4 regions of the Streptomyces sp. AN091965 genome follow, and region 1 is predicted to be linked to each of the others. Evidence: riboswitches for the same ligand, from Rfam matches in the RefSeq annotation. Region 1 holds a riboswitch; each other region holds the start of a gene.
What was found. Region 1 has a riboswitch for cyclic di-AMP ahead of MQV74_RS17955 (LysM peptidoglycan-binding domain-containing protein). Riboswitches for the same ligand answer to the same signal wherever they lie in the genome.
Positions count from the first base shown of each region.

Region 2: another riboswitch for cyclic di-AMP. It lies ahead of MQV74_RS07130 (C40 family peptidase); the one in region 1 lies ahead of MQV74_RS17955 (LysM peptidoglycan-binding domain-containing protein).
Region 3: another riboswitch for cyclic di-AMP. It lies ahead of MQV74_RS25065 (C40 family peptidase); the one in region 1 lies ahead of MQV74_RS17955 (LysM peptidoglycan-binding domain-containing protein).
Region 4: another riboswitch for cyclic di-AMP. It lies ahead of MQV74_RS20220 (M23 family metallopeptidase); the one in region 1 lies ahead of MQV74_RS17955 (LysM peptidoglycan-binding domain-containing protein).

Region 1 covers NZ_JALDMY010000001.1:4,295,705-4,297,893, reverse strand. Annotated here, with positions in the region: gene MQV74_RS17960 (transglycosylase family protein) at 1-774, shown strand, start outside; cyclic di-AMP (ydaO/yuaA leader) riboswitch at 966-1,151, shown strand; gene MQV74_RS17955 (LysM peptidoglycan-binding domain-containing protein) at 1,156-1,896, shown strand; gene eno (phosphopyruvate hydratase) at 2,158-2,189, shown strand, end outside.
Region 2 covers NZ_JALDMY010000001.1:1,816,589-1,818,777, forward strand. Annotated here, with positions in the region: gene MQV74_RS07125 (hypothetical protein) at 1-257, shown strand, start outside; cyclic di-AMP (ydaO/yuaA leader) riboswitch at 815-968, shown strand; gene MQV74_RS07130 (C40 family peptidase) at 972-1,448, shown strand; gene MQV74_RS07135 (DUF6328 family protein) at 1,663-2,181, shown strand.
Region 3 covers NZ_JALDMY010000001.1:5,872,140-5,874,328, forward strand. Annotated here, with positions in the region: gene MQV74_RS25065 (C40 family peptidase) at 1-924, opposite strand, end outside; cyclic di-AMP (ydaO/yuaA leader) riboswitch at 933-1,088, opposite strand; gene pcrA (DNA helicase PcrA) at 1,382-2,189, shown strand, end outside.
Region 4 covers NZ_JALDMY010000001.1:4,810,325-4,812,513, forward strand. Annotated here, with positions in the region: gene MQV74_RS20220 (M23 family metallopeptidase) at 248-1,381, opposite strand; cyclic di-AMP (ydaO/yuaA leader) riboswitch at 1,394-1,562, opposite strand; gene MQV74_RS20225 (PP2C family protein-serine/threonine phosphatase) at 1,794-2,189, opposite strand, start outside.

The sequences.
Region 1 (2,189 bases):
GCCTGGCCGAACTGCGCCCCGGCCGCGGGTCTGACGACGGGCGGCGCGGCCGCCGACGTCGACCCGGGCCTGCCGACGACCCCGCCGCGCCCCGCGGACTCCGACGAGTCCACGACGTCCGGCAAGGGTGAGGACGAGGGCAAGGGCAAGGAGAAGGACAAGGGCGAGGAGAAGGACGCGAAGGGCGGGCGCGAGGACGCCGCCGCGGACGCGGACGGCTCCGAGAAGGCCGAGAAGCCCGGGAGTTCCGCCGACGCGCGAGACAAGAGTCACGAAGCGGACGGCCGGGACGGCGGCGCCGACCGCGCCGACGAGGGCGGCAAGAGCGACGAGCGCGGCGGCAAGCACCGCAAGCCCGCCGCCGACGGCTCCGACAAGTCCGGTGCGGACGACAGCGCTTCGCCGCGGGAGTCCGACAGCGCGGGGCCCGGCACGGACGACGCGTCCGAGAGCGGCTCCTCGGGCCGTCACCGCGGCGACCGCGCCGACGAGAACGCCCCGTCCGGCGACACCGGTCCCGGCCGTCACGCCTCGCGCGGCGACGCGCGGGACGTCCCCGGCGCCGAGCGCCCCGCGGGCACGTACACGGTCCGCTCCGGCGACAACCTCTCGGCGATCGCCGACAGCCACGACCTTGACGGCGGCTGGACGGATCTGTACGCGGGCAACAAGAAGACGGTCGGCTCCGACCCGGACCTCATCCTCCCCGGTCAGCGGCTCGAACTGAGCGCGGACGACAAGGAAGTGACCGAGGGGAAGCCGGGCGGGAAGTAGGGCGAAAGCCTGGCAGTTCGCGATGAATGTCCGGTTTAAAGACGGTGAGAGGCAAGTGAGAGATGGGTCTCAGAAGCCCTGATCGTCTTTGAAATTCGGATGATTGCCTGACTACGGTCATGACCGCTCGCCACAGCGGGCCCCGCCGGTCGGTACGCCGAATCCTGCCAACGGCCGGACGGGAACAGTCGTCGCTTCGAGCGCCGAAGGCAGGAGCGGGGGACCCAAGGTAAGTGCCGGGCCCGGACGTTGAGCGGTCGCCAGACCGCGGGACGCACGGACACGGCTAGGGGTGAAGTCGCGCGCTAGGACGTGCGGCCGGGCACTCACCCGCCCGAACCCGACAGCTCACCTCGCAGGCGTCGGTGAGGGGATCACTTCATGCTGCGTTCCGGCAAGGGCAAGCACCGTCGTCCGACCAAGCTCGACAAGGCCACCCGCGCCGCCACCGTCGTCGGTGTCACCGGTGCCGCTGTCGCCGCCCCGCTGATGGCGGCCGGCACGGCCAACGCCGCCACCCCGGCCGAGTGGGACCGCGTCGCCGCGTGCGAGTCCGGCGGCAACTGGTCCATCAACACCGGCAACGGCTACTACGGCGGCCTCCAGTTCTCCGCCTCGACCTGGGCCGCGTACGGCGGCACCCAGTACGCGCCCACCGCCGACAAGGCGTCCAAGGCGCAGCAGATCGAGATCGCCCAGAAGGTCCTCGCGGGCCAGGGCAAGGGCGCCTGGCCGAAGTGCGGCGTGGGCCTGTCCAGCTCCCCGTACACCGGCGGCGGTTCCTCCGGCGGCGGCCAGCAGCAGCCGCAGCAGCAGACCAAGCCGCGGCCGCAGCAGCAGGCCCAGCCGCAGCAGCAGGCCGCGCCCAAGCCGCAGGCCCAGCCGCAGCACCAGCCGCAGCAGGCCGCCCCGCAGGTCGAGAAGAAGACCGTCCAGACCCCGACCGGCAAGGTCGTGAAGAAGGGCGACGGCGAGTACAAGGTCGAGTCCGGCGACACCCTCTCCAAGATCGCCGAGGAGCACGACGTCAAGGGTGGCTGGCAGAAGCTGTACCAGCTGAACGACGACATCGTCTCCGACGCCGACTTCATCTACCCGGGCCAGCAGCTGCACCTCAGCTGACCCGCCCCGGCCCCGGCAGCGCCCGGAGCCGCCCCGTCCCCATGGGCTACCGCCCCGGTGCGCGTCCCCCCGCCGCACCGGGGCGGTACCTTTTTGTCCGGTAGTTTGTTTGCTGAGGGAACTATCCGCGTTCGGCCCGTCGGCCCGTCCATGTGCTGGGCGGTCGGATGGCCGATGCCCCGGAGCCGGTTAGGCTCGTGTCGCAGGGGCCAGCGCGGCCCCTAGTACCCCCGCGTACCCCGCGTCACATCCCATAAGGAGATGCTCGTGCCGTCCATCGACGTCGTCGTAGC
Region 2 (2,189 bases), 2.5 Mb from region 1:
AAGTGGTCGACGCCTATCTGGCCGTCCTCGACCTCCTCGGCCGGATCAACCCGGCCCGCGCCGAACACACGTACGGCGGGTTGCGTGCCGCGCAGGCGCTGGTCGCCCGGGCGACCGAACTGCGGGACGCGCTGGCGCTCATGCATCAGCGCGGGGAGAGCGAGGTGCACGCGCCGACGCTCGCGCGGGCGCTGCGCGTCCTGGACGGCGAGCGGCGCGCCGCGCGCGTGACGGTGCCGCCGCCGACGGGGCCGTGACGGAGGTCAAGGCGACGCCGGCGGCACGAGGGTCCGTCATGATTCAGTCCGATTCACCCCCCACGACCGGCCGTCCCGTGCCACACTTCCAGCCAGCCCTCATTCCGTTTTCGGCCTGGCCGCCCCGTGCGCCGGTGACATCTGACACCGTGGAACGCGCCCCGGACCCAGCGCGCCTGCGCCATCCGCCCGTTGCCGGTGTGCGCCGATGTCGGGCCGAGTCCGGGGTTGCCCCGGAGATGACCAGAGATGATCGCCCCTTCTGCGTAATCGGCGATCGTCCCGGCGGACCCCCGAAGATGCGCAACTCCCTTACGCCGCACCCGGATTCGGGCGTTCCGGCGCTGATGGGGCAATCATCTCCGAGTGTGACCTAGACCCCATTCGGGCTCTGTCCACCGGAACGGGTCAGGCGTGAGGAGCCTCACATACCGCCGATCCGGCTCGGTTTTTTCGCCCCTCTCGGGTGAAGATCCCTTCCGACGACAAGCCCCCGCCACAGGCGGCGGGGCGATCCGGGCGGACGCCGAGTCCTGCCGCCGCCCGGATGCCCGGTCGACATCTGTGCACCGGCAGGAGTGGAGGACCCAGCAAGGCGGGCCGTCCGGCTAGTCCGGAAGGCCCTTGGGGTGAAGTCGCATCGCGCGGCCGGGCATCTTCGCCTGCCCGAACCCGACAGGTCATCCTTCACAGGCGGCTGACGAAGGGTTGCGCATGACTGCGCTGCATCGTGTTCCGTCGCTGCTGACGAGGGCCAGTACGGCTTCGGCTCTCACACTCGCCGCCGTGGGCGGCACCATCGTGGCCCCCGGGCTCACCGGAGAAGCACAAGCGGCCACCTCGCACGGGACGAAGGCGCTCAAGGTCGCGGCGTCCAAGAAGGGCTCCCCATACCGCTACGGCGCGGTCGGGCCGAACCGGTTCGACTGCTCCGGCCTGACGCTCTACTCGTACAAGCGCGTGGGCAAGAAGCTGCCGCGCACCGCCCAACAGCAGTACAACAAGACCCGCAAGGTCTCCTCCGGCAACCGCACCCGCGGGGACCTGGTGTTCTTCCACTCCGGCCGGAACGTGTACCACGTCGGCATATACGCCGGTAAGGGCAAGATCTGGCACGCCCCGAAGCGGGGCACCGTGGTGCGGCTCGAGAAGATCTGGACCAACCAGGTCTGGTACGGCCGGGTCCGCTGACCCGCCGGCGGGCGGCGGCCTCCCTCGGGGCCCGAGCCGTCGCCCGCAGTGGGCGCCACCAGCGCCTTCCGCCGCCGTCCGGTCGGGGCACGGGCGGCGGCGACACCCGAGGACGGTCCGGACGGCAGTCCGGAGCGGCGCCCCGCCGACGTCACCCGCACGGCCCCGCCGTCAAGGCGGGAGTGGAGCGGCTCCGCGCGGATACTCGTGGACCATGGCCGACCATCACCCCCGTGCCGCGGGCCTCTCCAGACCGGACGCCGCCCGGCACACGCGCAACGAGACGCCGCTGGAGCGGGCCGACCGCAACTTCTCCGAGCTCCTCCAGGAGCTGCGGGTCACCCAGACCGGTGTGCAGATCCTCTTCGCGTTCCTGCTCACCCTCGCCTTCACCCCGCGCTTCCCCTCGCTCGACTCCGTGCAGCGCGCCACGTACGTCGTCACGCTGCTCCTGGCGGTGCTCGCCGCCGCGCTGTTCACGGCGCCCGCCGCGGTGCACCGCACCCTGTTCGCGCGGGGTGCCAAACCGCTGATCGTGCGGGTGTCCTCACGCCTTGCGGCCGTCGGCCTCGCGGTGCTCGTGCTCGCCCTCACCGGATCCGTCCTGCTCGTCGTCGACGTGGCCGTGGGCCGCACGGACGGAGTGCTCGCGGCCGCGGGCACGTTCCTGGTGTGCGGCGGGCTGTGGGGCGTGCTGCCCCGCCTGGTCGGCCGCGCGGGCGGGCGGCGCTGACCCCGCGC
Region 3 (2,189 bases), 1.6 Mb from region 1:
CACCTTCTCGGCCTTCGCGGCGTACCTGCCGTCCGTGCTCCCGGAACCGGAACCGGAATCAGAGTCGGAACCCGATCCCGAGCCGGTACCGGAGCCGGACCCGGTGTCGGAGCCCGACCCGGATCCCGTCCCCGAGCCGCCGTCGGATCCCCGCTCCCGCTCCCGCCGCTCGGCCTCCTCGGCCTTCCGCTTACGCTCCTCCTCCGCCTGTTTGCGCGCCAGCTCGGCGGCTTTGCGCCGGGCCGCCTCCTCCTTCCGCTTCTCGATCGCGGCGAGCCGTGCCTTCTCCTCGGCGGTCAGCTTCGACAGCAGCGTGCGGGCCTCGCCGAGCTTGGTCTGGACGGTCCGCTTGCTCGACTTCAGCTCGTCGCGGGAGTCGCTGAGGGTCCGCAGGCTCTTCGCGGCCTTCGCCCGCTGCTTGGTGGCCGCCACCTGCTGGGTCTGGTAGTCGTCGACCGCCTTCTTCTGGCGGTTGGTGAGCCGGTCCGCGAGGTGGTTCTGGTCGAAGAAGCCCTTCGGGTCGTCGGCGAGCATCAACGCGGCGGTCTCGGAGACGGCGCCGGTGCGGTACTGGGCGGCCGCGAAGGAGCCGAGCTGCCGACGGGCCTCGTTCAGGTCGTCCGTGCGCCCGGCGACGTCGTCCAGGAGCTTGTCGACGTGCTTGCGCTGCTTGTCGGTGCGTTCCTTGGCCGAGTTGTACTTCTGGGTGGCCACGCCCGCCTGGTGGTAGAGGTCGTCGACCTTCTTCTGGACCTCTTCGAGACTCGGTTCGGCGGGCCTGGTGGGCTGCGCGGGGGCGGACGGTGCCGCGTTCGCGCTCTGTGACAGGAGCGCTACGGAGGTCAGCGCGGCCGTCGTGATGCCGAGTGCGGGGGCGCTGCGTGCCAGGGGGGAGCGGGTGCGCGGCTTGCGGTGCGACGCCAAGGGAGGCGACTCCTTCCGTGGACCGCCTACCGGGTTAGCTGTCGGGTTCGGGCGGTTCGGAAGGGCTGCCCTACCGGCCCGTGCGAGGCGCAGCGGGACGGATTCACCCCAGGATCATGGTGGGTCCCCGGCTCCGGACGCGTCGGGATCGGCGCGCGTCGGACTCGGCGGAGGCCGCGCGGCCCGGCGTGGTTCGCCGGTTTGGGGGGACGTGCGGCCCGCGGAGCACGCTAGCCAACTCCTGTGGCGCGGGGGAAGATTGATGTTCGATATGCCCGATACGTTTTCGTGACTTTCCGCACCTGCGCGTGCTTCCCGGCGCCCCCGCGACGCGGCTCACCTGCGGCGTGGCCCGGAGTGAGCGCCCGGTGGCACCCCGTGGACGGTGCCGGGCGGCCGGGGCGGTGGCCGGAACCCGGGGTGGTTTGTCAGTGGGGCCGCCTAGACTCGGGAGGCGATGAGCAGCCTCTTTGACGACAGCTTCCTGGCGGACCTCAAGCCCTCGCAGGGCGCTGAGGAAGAGTCCCCGCCGCCGCCCGAGGACAGCGCTCCGGAGCCGATTCCGGACGACCTGTTCGACGGGAAGTTCGACGCGCCCGCACCCCGGGACGGGTACTACCGGGACGGCGCCCCCCGCCCGGTCCTCGACCCGGCGGCGCTCCTCGACGGGCTGAACGAGAACCAGCGCGCGGCCGTCGTGCACGCGGGCTCCCCCCTGCTCATCGTCGCCGGCGCGGGCTCCGGCAAGACCCGGGTACTGACCCACCGCATCGCGTACCTGCTCGCCGAGCGCGGGGTGCACCCCGGCCAGATCCTCGCGATCACGTTCACGAACAAGGCCGCGGGCGAGATGAAGGAGCGCGTCGAGCAGCTCGTCGGCCCGCGCGCGGGCGCGATGTGGGTGTCGACGTTCCACAGCGCGTGCGTGCGCATCCTGCGCCGCGAGTACAAGAAGCTGGGCTTCACGTCCTCGTTCTCGATCTACGACGCCGCGGACTCCAAGCGCCTGATGGCCCTGGTCTGCCGGGACCTGGACCTGGACCCGAAGAAGTTCCCGCCGAAGTCCTTCAGCGCCAAGATCTCGAACCTGAAGAACGAGCTGATCGACGAGGAGGACTTCGCCGCCCAGGCCGCCGACGGCTTCGAGAAGACCCTCGCCCAGGCCTACGCGATGTACCAGTCGCGCCTCCGTGAGGCCAACGCCCTCGACTTCGACGACCTGATCATGACGACGGTGCACCTCCTGCGCGCCTTCCCGGACGTCG
Region 4 (2,189 bases), 510 kb from region 1:
GGCGGATTCCAGACAAGGGATTCCAGGATGTGGAACCGGCCGGGGAGGCCGCGGGACGGAGGAACCGGCGGCCCTGGCGTCGGGGGGTCGTCGCCAGGACCGCCGGAGTCTGAGGACCCTTCGCGGTCAGCGGTCAGCGATCGGCCGCCAGCGGTCAGCGATCGGCCGTCAGAGGTCGGCCGTCAGCGGATCAGCGGTCGGCCGTCAGCGGGCCGCGCGGTCACGGGGGGCTCCGCGGCGGGCGGGATCAGGGGGTCAGGCCCTTGCCGCGCAGCCAGGACAGCGGGTCGATGGCCGCGCCGCCACCCGTCCTGACCTCCAGGTGGAGGTGGACCCCGGTGACGTTGCCCGTGCCGCCCATGCGGCCGATGACGTCGCCGGTGCTGACCTTCTGGCCCACGCTGACGGAGAGCGAGGACTGGTGGCAGTACCAGATCTCGGTGCCGTCATCGAGCTTCAGGACCGTGCGGTAGCCGTACGCGCGCGCCCAGCCCGCCTCCGTGATGGTGCCGGAGTGGACGGCCTTCAGCGGGGAGCCGCTGGAGCCCGCGAAGTCCAGGCCGGTGTGCTGCCCCGAGGACCACATGGAGCCGGAGTCGCCGAAGTGGGAGGTGAGGACGTACGAGGAGGCGGGCAGCGTGTAGCTCTTGGCGAGCTTCGCGAGGCGCTCGGCCTCGCGCTTCTTGCGGGCCGCCTCCTCCTTCTCGCGCTTCTCCTTCGCGGCCTTCGCCTTGGCCTCGGCCGCCGCCTTGCCCTGCTGGGCCGTGGCGGCCGCGGCGGCCCTGGCCACGGCCGCGTCCTCGGCCTGCCTGCGCTGCGCGTCGTCCGCCTGGTGGTGCTGGTTCTCGGCCTGCTGGAGGATGCGGGCCCGCAGGGCCTCCCCCGCGTCCGTGGTGCCCCGCTCGGCGTCGGCGCCGGTGACGCCCGCGGAGCTGAGCGGCGCCGCGGCCGCGGCGGTGACCGGTGCGGCGGTGTCGTCGCCGTCCATCAGGGAGCCGACGCCGGGCAGCGACCCCAGGTCCGGCATGGCGATGGAGACCGGCGGCTTACCGCCCTGCGCGGTGGCGATGCCGCCCGCGCCGACGGCGGCGATGACGCCGACGCCCAGGACGGTGGAGCTGCGGGCGAGGCCGCCGCCGCCCTTCTTGTGGATGCGGTGCTTGCCGCGCACGGGGCGGACGGTCTCCGCGGTGGGGTTCCACTCCTCCCAGGAGGCCGGGGGCTCCTGGGAGGCGTAACCGGCGTACCCGGCGGGCGCGGAGGCCTCGGCCTGGTCGGCGTACCCGGTGTGTCCCCCGGGTCCTTCGCCGCCGTCGGCACCCTCGATGAGACTGCCGTGGGGTATGTAGAGCGCTTCTGGGGCAGGCCGGTTGGACGCCACGGGGGCGCACTCCTTTCCTTCCTTCTCGCCTACCGGGTTAGCTGACGGGTTCGGAGCAGGAAGGTCTCCTACGGCCGCTGCTCGTGCACGGCGGATACGGGTCCGCGTGCGCGAGAGGCGTCCGATTCACCCCAAGATGGTGGTTCCCCGGCTCCCTTGCGGGATTAGGCGCGTGCGCGCGGAGCCGCCGGGTGTGACGGCTGGGACGACCGCGCTGCGTTATCGAACGTTAATAGACAGCGGGTCGGTATTCCAAGCTGTTCGAGTTGATCGTTAACGCTTACGCCACGAACACAACGGGACATCAAGGCTGGGAATAGGGCGAGTTGAGTGGGCGCCATGACGCTGCGCAGCGGGATCGATCTTCAGCTGCGCATGACGGGGCGTCAGTTGCGCTGCGCTGGGACTCCGTTCAGTCACGGGGTGTGACGGGCCGTCGTACGGCGAGGAGCGCCATGTCGTCGGTGGCGCCGCCGCCGGTGTGGTCGAGGACCTCGGCGACGAGCGTGGACAGGAGCGCGTCGGGGGCGTCCGCTCCCGAGAAGACGCGGCCCCCGAGCCGGGCCGCGGGGTCGTAGAAGGCGCCCCGCGCGTCCCGGGCCTCGCTGAGCCCGTCGGTGTGGAGCAGCAGCGTGGATCCGGGCGGGAAGTCGGTCTCGTCCGCCCGGTCGGGCCAGACGCCGAGGTCGCCCATGCCGAGCGGCAGCGCGGGTTCGGCGGGCGAGAGCACGCGCAGACGCCCGTCGGCGCGCAGCAGGAGCGGCTCGGGGTGGCCGCGGTTGACCAGGCGTACGCTGCCGCCGCCGCG